DNA from 4 places in the Nocardia sp. CA-290969 genome. Region 3 is predicted to be linked to each of the others. Evidence: predicted binding sites of a transcription regulator. Region 3 holds the regulator's gene; each other region holds the start of a gene.
The links. Region 3 encodes LexA, which represses DNA repair genes until DNA is damaged. Its sites were predicted from a motif close to CGAACANNTGTTCG; they were not measured.

Region 1: ACQEVO_RS26900 (DUF222 domain-containing protein) is a predicted target of LexA. The motif match lies at 2,428-2,441, and genes of this name have one in related genera.
Region 2: ACQEVO_RS20580 (SAV_6107 family HEPN domain-containing protein) is a predicted target of LexA. The motif match lies at 2,173-2,186, and genes of this name have one in related genera.
Region 4: ruvC (crossover junction endodeoxyribonuclease RuvC) is a predicted target of LexA. The motif match lies at 2,436-2,449, and genes of this name have one in related genera.

Annotation. Positions count from the first base shown of each region.
Region 1 covers NZ_JBNJNJ010000001.1:5,927,697-5,931,898, reverse strand. Annotated here, with positions in the region: gene ACQEVO_RS26915 (hypothetical protein) at 1-1,021, opposite strand, end outside; gene ACQEVO_RS26910 (hypothetical protein) at 1,033-1,923, opposite strand; gene ACQEVO_RS26905 (hypothetical protein) at 2,154-2,333, shown strand; gene ACQEVO_RS26900 (DUF222 domain-containing protein) at 2,465-2,782, shown strand; gene ACQEVO_RS26895 (glycoside hydrolase family 3 protein) at 3,042-4,202, opposite strand, start outside.
Region 2 covers NZ_JBNJNJ010000001.1:4,525,797-4,529,998, forward strand. Annotated here, with positions in the region: gene mraZ (division/cell wall cluster transcriptional repressor MraZ) at 70-501, opposite strand; gene ACQEVO_RS20575 (DUF3040 domain-containing protein) at 992-1,423, opposite strand; gene ACQEVO_RS20580 (SAV_6107 family HEPN domain-containing protein) at 1,657-2,094, opposite strand; gene ACQEVO_RS20585 (GNAT family N-acetyltransferase) at 2,292-2,906, shown strand; gene ACQEVO_RS20590 (phytoene desaturase family protein) at 2,903-4,202, shown strand, end outside.
Region 3 covers NZ_JBNJNJ010000001.1:1,221,283-1,225,484, forward strand. Annotated here, with positions in the region: gene ACQEVO_RS05795 (SDR family oxidoreductase) at 1-242, opposite strand, end outside; gene ACQEVO_RS05800 (helix-turn-helix domain-containing protein) at 353-1,270, shown strand; gene ACQEVO_RS05805 (histone deacetylase) at 1,446-2,192, opposite strand; gene lexA (transcriptional repressor LexA) at 2,268-2,984, opposite strand; gene nrdR (transcriptional regulator NrdR) at 3,994-4,202, shown strand, end outside.
Region 4 covers NZ_JBNJNJ010000001.1:1,345,865-1,350,066, reverse strand. Annotated here, with positions in the region: gene ACQEVO_RS06400 (DivIVA domain-containing protein) at 1-72, shown strand, start outside; gene ruvB (Holliday junction branch migration DNA helicase RuvB) at 40-1,164, opposite strand; gene ruvA (Holliday junction branch migration protein RuvA) at 1,253-1,849, opposite strand; gene ruvC (crossover junction endodeoxyribonuclease RuvC) at 1,846-2,415, opposite strand; gene ACQEVO_RS06380 (O-acetyl-ADP-ribose deacetylase) at 2,695-3,216, opposite strand; gene ACQEVO_RS06375 (metalloregulator ArsR/SmtB family transcription factor) at 3,330-3,719, shown strand; gene ACQEVO_RS06370 (SRPBCC family protein) at 3,716-4,202, shown strand, end outside.

The DNA.
Region 1 (4,202 bases), 4.7 Mb from region 3:
CGCCGGCCGCGCTGCGGGCGGGGAGAGCCGTATCGGCGTGTGCTGTTCGCTCAGCGACCGGTGTTGTCGCCGAGATCGGGCCGGGCTGCGCCGCAGCGGCCTCTCGGGTGAGTTGGTCTTCAGTTCTTGCGCCGGGCGTCCGGGGAACTTCGTGGGCCGCGCTCCCGGCGGCAATGGACAGGGGAGAATGCCCGGACGGTGTCCGTGTCTGCTCGAGCAGGGTGCCTTCTGGTGCGGGTGGGGCTTCTGCCGTGGTCCCGGAGCCGATTCCGTTCGCCGATGAGGCAGGTTCGTCGAGTAGGCCGGACCGGCTACCGTCGCCCACCTGGGCGAGGTTCTCGGTGAGCCGGGCATGATGCTCGGCGATATCGTCGCCGAGACCCGCGATCGCATCGGCATATCGCCGTGCCCCCGCCGGATCCAGCCGCAGCTCCGCCGGAGTCCCGCCGACGTCGAGGGCCGCGGCCGCCACCCGGTAGGCGAAATCGCCGATACCTTCGACGACATCGCGGACCACGTCTTCGAACTCGGTCACGGCCAGTTCGAGGAGCTCTCCGAATATGTGCTCTTCGACCGCGATCTTCAAGGCCAGCACGATTCGCCGTACCGCCGCGGCGACCACCGGCTGCAGTGTCGCGCCGACGCCCGACACCAGCAGCGCGCCCGCCGCGGTGAAGAGGGCCGCGAGCTCGGCGACGGCCACCGCTTTGAGTGCGGCGATCATGGTGCCCGCCACATCGAGTACACCCGCGACGGTTGTTCCCCCCGTGCGCAGGGCCGACATATGGGTGCTGTCGACGGCCGCCCATTCGGCCAGCAACAGCTGGTAACCCCGACCCGAATACTCCGCTTCCAGCGCGGACATGTAGTCGTTGGCCGACCGTAAGGTGTTGTCCAGGTCGGCGACGAAGGTCCGGATGTGCCCGGCGGTCTCGTGGACCTGGTCTTCGTCCACGTTGATCCACGGTATGCCGAGAACGTTCAGGAATACCGCGACGCTGTCCGGAAGTACGACACCCACCGTGGATTCCGTCAGGTCCCGCCGGCGGCCGGTGGGGGCGCGGCTCCAGGTTTTCGGAATCGCTCCCACAAGGATTCCGTGGAATCACCGGCCACAGGGTCGACCTCGACGCCGACCAGCGAGGATTTCTCATCGCCGCGCAGTGAAGTCCGCGTCATGACCTCGCCCTTGGCGGCATAGATATCGTTGGACAGCGCCCCTTTCGTATGCAGATGTTCGGCCAGGGTTTTCGCGGCAACACCGCCGGTCTCGGCCGGGCTGCACGACAGCAAGACGAACGGGCTGTCCGGGCGGGACAACAGCGCACGTTCCAGATGTTGATTGTCCGCAATCAACTCGCCGTAGGTCGGGCCGTCGATCTGGACAACCGAGGACGACCATCGGCCGGTCTTGATCTTCACATCGAAGGTCCGGCTGCGGGCGTGGGCGTGGATGTAGATCGGTTGCTTTCCCGGGGAGTCCGTAGCCCACGGCGCTTCGCGGCGCCGGCCGAACGCCCAGGAAGGCTTCCGTGCTCCGGGAGTCTTGTTCCAGAAGGCATAGTGCACGAAATCGGCGGAGCGTAGATCGGCTCGTGCCCATCTCTGTTTGCTTTCCGCGTCGCCGCGCCTGGACGGGAAGGAAACCCCGATGACCTCACCGTCGCGATTCCGAAGCGGCACATTGACCACGTCTTCGGCACGGAACAACCGGAAGTTGCCCGCGGCGTCCGTTCCGACCAGATTGCCTTCGCCGCGTACGGTCCCGATCGAACGCGCGCCGGAATCATCGGCGGATTCGAGCCGGGTGACCTGCCCGCGTAGCCGGTCACCGGTGTCCCTGAGATGGTTCGTGCCGGCCCGCGCCGCCTTCCCGGCTGCCGCGTCGAGTCGCCCGATCACCCGGGCCAGTCCCACGAACACAAGCGGCCCCTCATTGCCACAGCAGAATGGACCAGCTCCTGCTATGCGGTCACACTCTTGGGGAAGCCGGTTGGACAAGACAGCGATCACCAGCCGGAACCCGTATGCACGATTATCGAACAATTCCCAATGTTGGGAAGGATCGGGGAATCTGCCGCCGGATCCGGATCGTCGCCGGAATAATCCCCGCGGCGTTGCCACCCGCAGTGTCGGCGGAGGACACTGGAGGAATGGTTGACAGAGAGCAGCGCACACCGTTCTACGGGGTGGTGTTGATTCTCGCGGCGCTCGGTGCGGCGATGGCGGTCAGCTACTACGGCCCGACGTGGTTCCGCGTCACCGTCTACATCCTCGCGATATTGGTTTTCCTGGTCGGCGGCGTGATGACCTTCCGGGACTACTCGCACTGACGCCGTGAACGCGGTCGCGTCGTCCCGCTTCGCCGGGGCGGCGAGCACGGGCGCGCCGGCTGCCCGGACACGACCCGGCGGTCGGGGCCATCTTCGAACATATGTTCTATGTGTGCGGTAAGCTCCGCGGGGTGAACACACATTCGACTGCACTGGCACCGCACGCGCCGGCCCGGAGATGGTCGGAACTGGCCGATGTCGACTTGCTGCGCACTCTCGTCGAAACCGAGCGCCACCGGCGGCGGCTGGGTGCCGCCATGGTCGCCGCCGTTGCCGGGGCCGAGCGCCGTGGTCTCGCTGCCGACACCGGCTATCGGGACACGGCAGAGCTACTGAGTGATCTGCTGCGGATCAGTACCTCCGAGGCGCGCCGGCGAATCGAATGCGCCGCTCCGCGGGCCCGATCGCGTTCCCGGAAGGCGTGGCGAGCGTTGGCGGCAGTGGGCTGAGGCAACGGCGAATATGGTCATGAACCGGGAAGAACTGCCTGTAGTTCACCGACCTGCGGTTTCATGATTCAGGCTTGGCGGGATCGCAGGGGTGAAGCTGTTATGAACGCGCCCGGGCTACCCGATCGTGCCCTTGTGCATAGTGCCCCGGTGGGCACTATGCATCCAGGCGTGAGCTGAGCAAACCGTTCACTGCAGGCCAGGCGGGTGTTCGCATACGCCTCGGCCTGCGGTTTCCGAGGACGGTCGAGCAGTTGGGTCAGGAGACGTAGGCGGTGTGGGGGAGATCGGCGACCGAGGCGCCTACCTGCAGGGTGAATTCGCCCGGCTCGGTCTCCCAGCCGTCGGGTCCCCAGTGCTGGAAGGCGCGGTCGGGCAGGGAGATGGAGACCGTGCGGGATTCGCCCGGTGGCAGGGTAACCGCGGTGAAGCCGGCGAGCCAGCGAACGGGACGGTCGATAGTGCTGTCCGGGCGTGAGAGGTACGCCTGCACAACGTGTTTGCCCTGGCGATCACCGGTGTTGGTGACCGTCACGGAGGCGGTGCGTCCCGCGACGACGAGGTCCGCGGTCGACCACGTCGTGTAGCCGAGGCCGTGGCCGAACGGATAGGCGGGTTCGGTACCCGCTCGCAGCCACGCGCGGTAACCGATGTGGATGCCCTCGGTGTAGCCGAGGACACCGTCGACGGGCGTGGTGTTCACGACCGGGACGTCGGGCATGGTCCCGGGCCAGGTGGTGGGCAGCCGGCCGCCGGGTTCGGCGGCGCCGGTGAGCACATCGGCCAGCGCCGCGCCGAATTCCTGGCCCGGGAACCAGGCCAGCAGCACCGCGGCGACGTCGTGACGCCACGGCATCTCGACCGGCGCACCGGAATTCACCACCACGACCGTGCGCGGGTTCACCGCCGCGACAGCGGCGACGAGGTCGTCCTGCCGGCCGGGCAGTCGCAGGGTGGTGCGGTCGACGCCCTCACTCTCGATCTGCTCCGTGGTGCCGACCACGACCACGGCCACCTCGGCCGCGCGCGCCAGGTCGATCGCTGCCGCGAACTCCTCGTCGTCGTCACGCTGTGGGCGCCGGATACCGAGGGTCGCGCCGAGAATGATGCCGAGGCCGGGCATCGCCTCCTCGATGCCGGTCACGAGCCGTACCTCGACCTCGTCGCCGGCGGCCAGCGTACGAGTCACGTGACGCTGGGGCGGGTTGAGCAGGGCCGCCGCCGGATCGCCGGAATCCAGGGCCACGTTCTCGTCCAGTACGGTTTCGCCGTCGATATCGAGCCGGATATGGCCCACGCTGCCGAAGCCGATCTGCCAGTCACCGGCCGTGTCGGCACGCAGGCGGGTGACCATCTCGACCGTGTTCGACTGCGCGGCCAGCGGTTCACCGAGCAGCACGAGGCGGCTCGTGGCGCGGTG
Region 2 (4,202 bases), 3.3 Mb from region 3:
GGCACCTGGCGTCGGGGAAGTACGTCAGGGTCCGCAATCGGGCAGAGGCCGCGTGGCACTCGCCGCGGGCTAGAAAATTCCGCCCAGTGCCTCGTCTCTCGCTTGTGCGTAGTCCTCCTCGTGTTCGGCGAGGTAGGTCTCCCACGCCTGCTTGTCCCAAATCTCCAGGAAGTCGACCGAACCGATGACCGTACAGTCACGGGTGAGGTTGGCGTACCGGCGATGTTCGGCCGACAGCACGATCCGGCCCTGTGTGTCCAGCCGCTGTTCGTCGGTTCCCGCCGCCAGTGCCCGGACGAAGGCCCGCGCCTGCGGATTGCTCCGGGATGCCGAAGCAGCTCGCCGGGCGAGCGCAGTGAACTCTTCCTTCGGATAGACGGCCAGGCTGTGGTCCTGTCCTTTGGTGACCATCAACCCTCCCGCCAGATCGTCTCGAAACTTCGCGGGCAACGTGAGTCGCCCCTTGTCGTCCAGCCGAGGTGTGTAGGTACCGAGAAACAACCCCGATACCTCCTACTGGACCACCTCGAATGGTGTTGGCCGGATGTACCGGCCGAGCGCCTTACGGCCTCTCCTGTAGTGCGCGCTCCACATTACCCCACTTTCCCCCACTTTCAATCGAAACACGGGGTGATGTGGCTCCCCGCCGCATCGATTTCGCAGGTCATGCCAGCTATCACTGGTCAGGTGAACTTTTCGCGCGCTCTGCCTCCTTGCGCGCGTCCGTGCGCGGCGTGTCCCGCCGCGCCCGTCAACTTCCAGCAAACCCCCTGTTCACACGCCGCGAGAGCGGACGTGGGGCGATGTGGGGGAACCCGGTGGGGCGATGTGGGAGGCCGCGGTGAGGAGCCGTGGGGAAAGCGAACCGACTACCCGCGAGACGGAGCACGGTACCGGCGACGCGACACTCCGGGCATATGCGGACAGCGATGCCGCACCGGTGTTCCGGTGCGGCATCGCTGGAAATCGACGAGCGCGCCTCGCGGGGCGGCTAGTCCTGTTCGAACCTTCTACGGAAGCGGTCTTCCATCCGCTCGGTGAATCCGCCGGACCGGCGCTGCCGGCCACGACCACCGGCTCGTGACGATCCCGATTCGGCCGGTGGGTCGTTCGGGGAACCACCGCCCCGGCCTGCCGGTCCACCCTTGCCGCCGCCGAGCAGAAGCAGAACTCCCGCACCGAACATCACGATGAAACCGACCAGACTGATGATCGGGAAACCGCCGGGCCGCACCGGAAGCGCGATACCGGCGACGAGCAGGACGAGCCCGAGTACGAACAAAGCCGCCGCCTGGAGTCTGCGGCGACTCGAGGCAGTACGGAAACGTCCACCGCGGACGGACGACGCGAACTTCGGATCCTCAGCATAGAGAGCGCTCTCGATCTGTTCGAGCATGCGCTGCTCGTGCTCGGAGAGTGGCACGGTACCTCCCCCGGCACTAGGTCGTGGCTGTCGCCTCCGGGTAGGCGACAGATAACCCCTTGGCGGCTATCTGTCATCAATGATACGAGTTCCCCCAGAGCCGTACCACCATATGGGTACAGCAGAACGAAGTTCGTAACCACGATGAGGCCTGGCGAGGCCGAACTCCGTGGTCGGCCCGTTGCGCGGACGCCTGCCGCGGGCGGCCGGGCCGGAGTGTCCCATCCGGACCGCTACCGCGGCGCCTCGGTGCCGTCGCCGGCCGCGCGTAGCCGCGCCTCGGGGGCGATCAGGTCCTCGACGTCGTGCAGGAACGCCCCGACGCGCGCGTAGAACTCGTCGGCGCGGGCATCGTCGATCTCGCGCGGCAGGCCGGCCTCCAGCGCGGCCCGGGTGGCCGAATGCCCGCTGAAATAGTCCGCCCACATCACGAATTCGGGTGCGGCGCGCTGCAGCATCACCCACGCGTTACGCGATCGTGCCCGCGGCGCGGTATCGGCGCCGGTGAGTGCGAGCACCGCTCCCGCCCCGCGCAGCGCGGCCAGATAGGCGACGCGGAACCGCTCGCGCGGATCACTCTCCCCCGCCGCCTCCATCAGCAGTCCGTCGGCGCGTTGCAACAGCATCCCCGCCCGGCCCGGTTGACCCGGGCGAACGCTTCGATCCGCCATGGCCGTCCCTCCGTATCTCCCCCGTCGTACCCCGCGGCGGCCGGCCGGTATGGCAGGCTGAGCGTGCACCGCGAAGGCCGAACAGGTATTCGAACGTGTGGCTCGAGCTTGAATATAGAGACGACCACCGACAAGTTCGCCCGCCGAAATGCCCAGCTCCGCCCGACCGACCGCGAAGGAAGCCCACCGATACCGCAATGACCGCCGTCAAACCCAACCATCTCCCCGCCCCGGTCGTCGTCGACCTGTCGGTGTCCGCGTTGCGGGCCCGGCTGCACGACGCACTGGCGGTGTACGTCGCGGCGATGGACTATCCCCGCGGTACCGAGCACCATCGCGCCCCGATGTGGACCGAACACACCCACCGGGCGGGCTGGCAGGCCGTCGCGGCGGTGGTCCCGGAGCACAACGGCGTTTTCGATCTGCGTAGTTCGCCTCTGGTCGCGATCGCCTACGGCTACCGCGGCGGACCGCATCAGTGGTGGCAGCAGCAGGTGCACGCGGGAATGCGCCGGGCCGGCTGGCCGGAACCGGCGACGCAGGGCCTGCTGGGTGATTATTTCGAGCTGACCGAGCTGCACGTCCATCCCAGCGCGCAGGGTCGCGGTATCGGCGCGATCCTGCTCCGGAAACTTCTGCGGGACCGGCCCGAACGCGCGGTGCTGCTCTCCACGCCCGAGGTATCGGCGGAGGACAACCGCGCCTGGCGGCTGTACCGGCGGATGGGTTTCCAGGACGTATTGCGCGATTTCGTCTTCGCCGGCGACAGCCGCCGCTTCGGGATCCTCGGCCGGACGCTGCCCCTGACATGAGTGTGGTGATCGTCGGCGCCGGACACAACGCGCTGGTCGCGGCCTGCTATCTGGCGCGCGAAGGCCGGCCGGTGCGGGTGCTGGAGCGCGATACCGTGCTGGGCGGCGCGGTATCGACCGTGCCGCGTTTCCCGGGGCACCGGGTGGATCGCGGTTCGTCGGCACATCTGATGATCCGGCACACCGGGATCATCGAGGAGCTCGAACTGGACCGGTTCGGGCTGCGCTACCTCGACTGCGATCCCTGGGCCTTCGTCCCCGTCCGCCCGGACAGCGAGTCGGTGCCGATCGTCTTCCATCGCGACCTCGCTCGGACCTGCGCATCTATCGCCGCCGCCTGCGGCGAACGCGACGCGGCGGCCTATCGCCGTTTCACCACGGAATGGGAACCGCGCGCCCGGCGCGTCATGCGATCGTTCGGTGGCACCCCGGCGCCGGGCCGGCTGGTGCGGTCGTTCTGGGGTCTCGACGCCCGCGGCGGCGGGAGTGCGCTGTCCCGCGAATTCCTGCAGTCCGGTGACGCACTGCTGGACACCTGGTTCGACGACGAACGGCTGAAGGCGGCGCTGGCCTGGTTCGGGGCGCAATCGGGTCCACCCATGTCCGAGCCGGGCACCGCGCCGATGGTGGGGTTCGCGGCGCTCATGCACACCCTGCCGCCGGGCCGGGCCGTGGGCGGCAGCGGCGCGCTCACCGAAGCGCTGGTGGCGCGCCTGCGTGCCGACGGGGGTGAGATCGTGGCCGGGGATCCGGTCACCGCGCTGGCCCGTCGCGGCGACGGCTGGCGGGTGCGCACCGGCGCCGGGCACGAGTACGACGCCGAGACGGTGATCGCCGGTACCCATATCCTCACCACTTTCGATCTGCTGCGGTCCGGTGGTTTCGACCCGGCGGTGCTGGACGGATGGCGGCGCCGGATCCGGGTCGGTCCCGGTATCGGCATGGTGGTGCGAGCCGCGACCAGCGCGCTGCCGCGGTATCCGGGGGCGACGGCGGACGAGTCCGCGACCGGTCTGCAACTGCTGGTGCACGACCGCGCGCAACTGCGGGTCGCGCACGGTCACGCGCTCGGCGGCCGGCTGCCGCCGCGGCCGGTGGTGCTGGGTATGAGTTTCAGCGCCCTGGACCCGAGTATCGCGCCGGCCGGGCAGCATCAGCTCTCGCTGTGGTCGCAGTGGCATCCCTACCGGCTCGCCGACGGGAGCGCGTGGCCGGACCATGCCGAACACGAGGCCGACCGGATCATCGGCGAACTGGACCGTTATGCGCCCGGCGCCGCCGCGACGGTGCTGCGCC
Region 3 (4,202 bases):
GCGGCTTCCGCCAGCGCCGCGCAGGCCGCGGGGTCGGCGAGGTCGGCCGCCACGATATGCGCCCGGCGGCCGAGTTCGCGGACCTGTCCGGCGACCGATTCGAGATCGGATTCGGTACGCGCGGCGATCACGACGTCCGCGCCGGCCTCGGCGAAACCCAGGGCGATCGCGGCCCCCAGACCGCGGCCGGCGCCGGTCACCACGGCTACCCGGTCGTCGAGCCGGAACCTGTCCAGAATCATGGTCTTCTCCTGAGGTCGACTAGGCTGATGACGACTATTCGACGAAGTACCAACGAATAGTCGATGCAGTGTAGGGCCCGGCAGCGCGGGCGACAAGGGAGCGGTGACAGATGGCGGCATCGGGTTCCCCGCCCACCCGGCGGGTGGTGGCGGTGGTCGAGCTACTCCGGGAATCGCCCCGGGCGCGTACGGTGTCCGAGATCGCCGACGCGCTGTCACTGGCCCGCGCCACGGTGACCGCCGTACTCGCCGAACTGTCCGTGGCGCAGTGGGTCGTGCGCGACGCGAGCCGCGCCTACCGGCTGGGGCCGGCCTTGACGCGGCTCACCACCGCGGAAACCCCGGGTACCGACGCGGCCGTGGGTGCGGAACTGGCGGCCCTGGCGGAGGCGGCCGGATGTGGGGCGACGCTGAGCCGGATCGCCGGCGACCGACTCACCCTCGTCGCCAAACAGTACGCCAACGCGCCGGTCGTGCCCGGATTGTCGGTGGGACAGTCGATCCCGCTGGCGTATCCGGCCGGTGCCGCGGTGATGCCGTGGCGGCCGGCCGCCGAACGTGACCGCTGGCTCGGCTCGGCGAGGAACCAGGCCGGAGCCCGCGAGCTGCTGGATTTCGTTACCGCGTACGGATTCGCCATGTTCCGGCCCGAGGACGACGACGCCGGACTGGTCGACGTGCTCACCGAACTCCTCGGCGCGCTCGGTGCCGAACTCCTGCAGCCGGCGCTGCGCGCGAAACTCTTGCGTCAGCTCGCCCGGCTGACCGCACGCGCCTACACCGCGGCGGATCTCGAAGCGCCGCACGCGCTTCCGGTGAGCTACATCTCCGCACCGGTGTACCGGGGCGCGGAAACGCCCTACGAAGTGCAGTTGGGTCCGCTGCGCGCGGAGGTGGGACCGGCCGACCGGGCACGTTATGCCCGGCTCATCCGGGCGGGAGCCCGTGCGGTTTCGGCGGCGTTCGAATGGGGCGGCCCGCGGGATACCGAAACCACCCGGACAGCGGGTCGCCGAGCGCATCGCTGAGGATCATTGAATCTGCGCGCGTTCGGCGCCACCGGGATGCGCTGCTGTCCGGACTGTTGCCCACGGGGACCGGCCGCTCCGGCGCGGCCCGCGCCGAGGTGTCCGGTCAGGCGCGGGTCGCGGTAGGCCGACCCGTCGGCGGGGCTGTGTCAGGAGGCTTCGCCGGTATCACCGCTCAGCGCGCCGGCGGCGTCGGTGGATCTGCGTCCGAAAGGAGCCCGGCAACAGCTTCCGGGGTCCACTGTCCCGCCGCGCCCGGGCGGCTGGCCAGGTAGCCGGCGGTCTCGGTGACCGACCAGCGATGCGCCGCGCGCAGTCCGATGCCGATCCGGCGGAGATACGCCGGTGCGGGCGGGTTACCGGGCAGGTCGCGCCACCTGCGGCCGGCTGTGCAGGTAACGATGGGTACGCCCTGAAAAGAGCCGGGACACACCAGGGTTTCGTAACGACCGGGGCCGAGGTGGGCGCGGCCGGTCCGCAGGACCTCGGTCAGATCGAGGTCGGTACCCGCGGGGCGGTACATCTCCTGCGCGGCGATATCACTGAACTGGCCCCGGGTGAGCAGATATGCGTGCGCCGGAGTTTCGGCGGGCGTCGCCGGATCGTAGAAGGCGCGCCCGCCGGACCAGATCGCCGAGCGGGTCGCGAAATAGAGCAACCCGGGCAGGACCATGCCGATCGACCGCGCGGGCGGAGTCCGGTCCCGGCAGCCGCGCAGCGGCGACCGGCCGGAGACGGACTCGCTCGCAGGCGTGGTGACCGGTGCGCCGACGGCGCCATCGGGAACATCACCGGACAGATAGCAGCCCAGCCGGTCCGGATTCGCATTCGACCCGTAGGCCGCGTACCACACCAGGCCGGGTGTGGCCGCGAGATCGGCATCGGTGCGTGGCCTCGCGACGACAACGGTCTGCCTGCTCAACGGTTCTCACCACCTCGCTCCGGTATCCCGCGGTGAGCGCCGTGTACACCCGCGCACCGTGCCACGCCGGTCCGCTCAGATCTTGCGGATCACCGTCACGACCTTGCCCAGGATCCGGGCGTCGTTACCCGGGATCGGCTCGAACAGCGGGTTGTGCGGCATCAGCCAGACATCCTTACCGCTGCGCTTGAAAGTTTTGACGGTGGCCTCGCCGTCGAGCATGGCCGCGACGATATCGCCGTTGTCGGCCACGTTCTGCTGCCGGACCACCACCCAGTCACCGTCGCAGATGGCGGCGTCGACCATGGATTCACCGACGACCTTCAGCAGGAACAGCGATCCGTCGCCGACCAGTTCACGCGGGAGCGGGAACACATCCTCCACGGCCTGTTCGGCCAGGATCGGGCCACCGGCGGCGATGCGACCCAGCACCGGGACGTAGGTGGGGACGGGCTGGTCTGTGCCGCCGTCCTCGGCGCGTGCGACGGTGTCGGCGGCGACCGCGCCGTCGGCAGGAGCCAGGGTCGTCACCGAACGCACGGCCTCGTCCATTCCGCGGACGTCCACGGCGCGGGGGCGGTTGGGGTCGCGGCGCAGATAGCCTTTGCGCTCCAGTGTGCGCAGCTGGTGGGCGACCGACGAGGTCGAGTTCAGCCCCACGGCGTCGCCGATCTCGCGGATGCTGGGCGGATAGCCGCGCATGCTCACCGAGGATCGGATCACGTCGAGCACCTTGCGCTGACGCACGGTGAGATCCGCCCCGGTCGCCACCGGTTCGGGGCCGGCACCGATATCGGCTCCGTCACCCGTGTCGTCTGATTGGCTCACCACAACCGCCCTTTCTCGTCGGTCTTCGCGTCCGGCGGACCACTCCTGGTGGTGGCTCCGCGCCGGAGGTGCCCGAAGTTCATACCGTGGCAGTGAATCTAGTCCGAGCGTTGCGATCTATCAAACATCTGTTCGAGGTATGTCCGGCGTTGCTACTGACAACGGCTCCTTCGCATGGTAGAAATTCGAACATCAGTTCGTCGAACATTTGATCGAATCCAGCCGAGGTTCCGCGAAGCGACCAGCACGGAGGTCCATCCGATGAACACTGCGATCAGCGTGACCGGCACCGGTGCGTGGGAAGACGCCACCGCACGTCCGGCACTCGTTCCGATCCCGCCGGGGGAGACCGGAACGGGGCATCCGGATGGTGGCGGGTCACCGATGCCGGTCGCCGGCCGTGCCGCCCGGCCCTGTACCGGGATGGCACGGCCGGCGGCGGGGTCCGGCGGTCGTGCGGTAGTGGGATCGCGTTCCGGCACGCAGGCGGGCGCACCAGGCCGTCGTCGCGCCGCTGCCCGCGTGGAACCCGTGCGGTCCCCGGCTCGCCGGGGCCCTGCGGTCGCGCCTGTTCCGGACGAGCTCGTCCAGCGCGCCCGCGCCGGTTTCGCGGCGACGGCCCTTACGGCAGTGATCACGGCCGCCGTCGTGACCGGTTTCCTCGCCCTCGCGCATCTGCGGGCACCCGAACCCCAACCTGCCCCCGTTCCGGCCGGAATACCGGCCGTGGCGGTGCCGCCGGCCGCCGGCGCGGGATCCGGGATCCGGTAGCTCGTGGCCGGGTCCAGGCGCGGTCCCGGGGTGAGCGAAACCACGGCACACCCCGTGCCGGTATCCTCGATGTGTTATGCAGATGAGCCGGTGCCTGCCACCGGCCCACCCGGCACCGGGCAGCCACCCGGTGCCAGCGCTCGCCGGACCCGCGACCGCCGCCGGTTCGGCCGCGAGCGTTCGCAGCGACGAAGGACCCCGGATGCATTGCCCGTACTGCCGACACCCCGACTCCCGGGTCGTCGACTCGCGACTGGCCGACGAGGGCGCCGCCATTCGCCGCAGACGCTCATGCCCCGAATGCGGCCGTCGCTTCACCACCGTGGAAACGGCGATCCTGTCGGTCGTCAAACGCAGCGGGGTCACCGAACCCTTCAGCCGGGAGAAGGTCATCCGCGGGGTGCGCCGGGC
Region 4 (4,202 bases), 120 kb from region 3:
CTGAACCGGGGCTACAACGCGGACGCGGTCGACTCGTTCCTACAGCGCGTCCGCACCGAATTCGGGCTCTGACCCGCCGCCGAACAGATCGAGAGTTGGTTGGGGCTCGCGGCCGCGGGCCTCGACGACGCCGAAGGGCAGGTCCGGCGGGGGTGTGAGACCGAGGTGGGTCCAAGCCGCCGCGGTCGCGACCCGGCCGCGGGGTGTGCGCGCCAGCATCCCCGCCCGCACGAGGAACGGCTCGCACACCTCCTCGACCGTCGTGGCCTCCTCGCCCACCGCGACCGCCAGGGTGGACACGCCGACAGGTCCCCCGCCGAAACCACGGATCAGCGCACCCAGCACCGCCCGGTCCAGCCGGTCCAGACCCAGCGAATCTACGTCGTAGACCTCGAGCGCGGCCCGGGCCACCGGCAGCGTGACCCGGCCGTCGGCCCGAACTTCGGCATAGTCCCGGACGCGGCGCAGCAGGCGGTTGGCGATGCGGGGTGTGCCACGGGAGCGCCCCGCGATTTCGGCGGCCGCCTCGGCGTCGATATCGACCCCCAGGATCTGCGCGGACCGTTGCACGATGAGCAGCAGTTCTTCGGGCTCGTAGAAATCCATATGGCCGGTGAAACCGAACCGGTCGCGCAGCGGCCCGGTCAGCGCCCCGGAGCGGGTGGTGGCGCCGACCAGCGTGAACGGGGCGATCTCGAGCGGGATGGACGTCGCCCCGGGCCCCTTGCCGACCACCACGTCGACCCGGAAATCCTCCATCGCCAGATACAGCATCTCCTCGGCGGGCCGGGCCATCCGGTGGATCTCGTCGATGAACAGCACATCCCCGGCGACCAGATTGCTGAGCATGGCGGCCAGATCGCCGGCGCGTTCCAGCGCCGGGCCGGAGGTGATCCGCAACGCCGTGCCCAGTTCGCCGGCGATGATCATCGCCAGACTGGTTTTACCGAGGCCGGGCGGGCCGGACAGCAGAATATGGTCGGGGGTGCCGCCACGCGCCCGGGCACCGCGCAGCACCAGGGTCAGCTGTTCCCGGACCCGGGGCTGCCCGATGAATCCGTCCAGCGAGGTGGGGCGCAACCCCGATTCGATCTCACCGTCCGAGGGCAGATAACCGGCACTGACCGGGGAATGTTCCGGATCCAAGGCGTCGTCGTACTCCATGAGCGCTAGCGGTCCTCGAGGTGTCGACGGGGCATGAGCGAGGGCCCTGCGTGGTCACGCTGCACTACCGCCTCCGGGCCCGACTCACTCATGCCAGCATCCCCAGGGCCGCGCGCAGGGCGGTGGAATTATCGGCGTCCGGCTGTTCGGCAAGTACCGCGTCCACCGCCGGTTCGGCCTGCTTCAGCGTGAAACCGAGGCCGGTGAGCGCCTCCACGACCTGGTCGCGCACCGGCGTCCGGACCGGTACGGGCACGGCCCCCGGCTTATCCGCGGGGACCGGCACCAGATTCACCTTGTCCCGCAATTCCACGACCATCCGCTCGGCGCCGCGCTTACCGATTCCCGGCACCCGGGTCAGCGCCGCGATATCGCCGGCGGCCAGCGCCTTGCGCAGGGTCTCGGGTTCCAGCACCGCCAGCACCGCCATCGCCAGCCGCGGTCCCACCCCCGAAACGGTCTGCAGGAGGCCGAACAGATCACGGGCCTCGGTATCGGCGAACCCGTAGAGGGTCATCGAATCCTCGCGCACGATCAGCGCGCTGTAGAGGCGGGCCTGTTCGCCGCGGGTGAGACCGGCCAGCGTGGCGGGTGTGGCGTTGAGCTGGTACCCCACCCCGGCCGCTTCGAGCACCACGTGGTCGAGAGCGAGTTCGACCACCTCGCCGCGTATGGACGCGATCACCCGCGCACCGCCTTCCGCTGCTGTTCCAGTCGTTCCGTGTACTGCCGGCGGGCCCGTTCGGCCAGCGCCTCCGCCGCGGCCATCCGCTCGATCAGCGGTGCCCGCCAGCAATGGCAGATGGCGAGTGCCAGCGCGTCGGCGGCATCGGCCGGTTTGGGCGGCGTCGCGAGCCCGAGGATCCGGGTGACCATCGCGGTCACCTGTTTCTTGTCCGCCCCACCGTTACCGGTGACGGCGGCCTTCACCTCACTGGGAGTATGGAACATCACCGGGATATCGCGGCGCGCGGCCGCCAGCGCGATCACCCCGCCCGCCTGCGCGGTGCCCATGGCGGTGCGCACATTGTGCTGGGCGAAAACCCGCTCGATCGCCACCACCTCGGGGCGGTGCACACCCATCCACTCCTCGGCGGCATCGGCGATCCGCAGCAACCGCCGGGCCAAATCGAGATCGGCCGGGGTCCGCACCACATCGACGGCGACGGCCCGGACACTGCGCCCCGCTCCCCCGTCGACCACGCTCAACCCGCACCGGGTGAGCCCGGGGTCGACGCCCATCACCCGCACCCGCACAACCTTTCCCAGAACGAACAGTTGTTCGAAGTCTAGTGCAGGACACGATTTCTCCCCCGCAGTGACACGGACGTCCGCTCCGCAGGCACGGCCACCCGCGCTCGCATCCGTCGGCGGACCGCCCGCTACGCGCCGATCAACGTACGACTCAGCACTTCGATCCAGGACACCGCCGACCGCCACGGGCGAGGACACCGTGCCGAAGCTCGCAGCGATTCACTCCGGCGCCGTCCACGAAACACTGCGGCCCGGGTCGATCCCGATCCCCGGTTACTACGCGAGCTGCGCGGCGAATACGTCGTAGGCTGCGGCGTCGAACAGCACGAACCGCACTTCCTCGACCGTGGTGGGCTGTTCCCGGACCGTGGCGACAGCGATCCGGGCGGCATCGTCCATCGGCCAGCGGTAGGCGCCGGTGGATATCGCCGGAAAGGCCACCGTGCGTGCCCCGAGTTCACCGGCGACCCGCAGGGATTCGCGGTAACACGACGCCAGTAGCGGCGCCAGCTGCGCCGCCCGGTCCCCGCGGGCCGACCACACCGGGCCGACCGTATGGATGACCCAGCGGGCCGGCAGGTCGCCGGCGGTGGTGGCGACAGCCTGGCCGGTAGGCAGCCCCCTCGGGTAGTCGGTCTGCCGCAGCTGCCGGCATTCCGCGAGAATCGCCGGCCCCCCGCGCCGATGGATGGCCCCGTCCACACCGCCACCACCGAGCAGCTCGGAGTTCGCGGCATTGACCACCGCGTCGACCTGCTGTTCGGTGATATCTCCGCGCACGACCGTCACAGCCACCATGCCGTCATTGTGCAACCACGCCCCACACCTGCCCGGACGGCACGCGCCCCTTTCCTCCGATCGAGACCCGGAAGCACTGGACAAAAGAGTAACCACCTGGTTACGCTTTCGTCGTGGACGAGGTAGCCGCGGCGATCGCCGACCCGGTGCGGCGCGAAATCCTGCTCATGCTGCGGGAGACGCGTCTCACCGCAGGTGCCGTCGCGGCGCGGTTCGCGATCAGTCGTCCGGCGATCAGCCGTCACCTGCGCGTCCTGCGCGACGCCGGGCTGGTGCACGACGACCTGGTGGGCAGGAAGCGCTACTACTCCCTGGACACCGCACCGTTGCGGGACCTGCGGTCCTGGATCGACGGCCTCGACACTCCCGCGGTCTGGGAAGAGCGGTTGGACGCGCTGACCACCGAGGTCTACCGGACCCGCCGCGAACACCGTCGCGCCGAACCCGAAAAGCCCGCCGGCCGGACGACAGCAGAACCCGACGACCTGGAGAACTACGCATGACCACGCCACCGAGCGGACGACTGGAGAACACGCCGAACGGGCAGGACATGATCCTGACCCGCACCTTCCGCGCACCCGTGGAGGATGTGTGGGCGAGTATCACCGAATCCGGACGTACCGCCCGCTGGTTCGGGCCGTGGAAAGGGGAAGCCGGAGCCGGCCGGACCATCCAGGTGCAGCTCGTCTTCGAAGAGGGGCAGCCCTGGGCCGACTACACGATCGAGGCCTGCACGCCACCCCGCCACCTCGCGCTGCGCACGGTCGACGCGTACGGCGACTGGCATCTGGAGGCCACCCTGACCGAACACGCCGGGCAGACCGAATTGGTGTTCACCCACCATCTGACCGAGCCGGAGATCGCCGGTTCGGCAGGCCCGGGCTGGGAGTACTACCTCGATATGCTCGGGGCGGCCCTCACCGGCGCGGACCGCCCCGATTTCGACGACTACTACCCCGCCATGCGGGAGTACTACGAGAACCTGA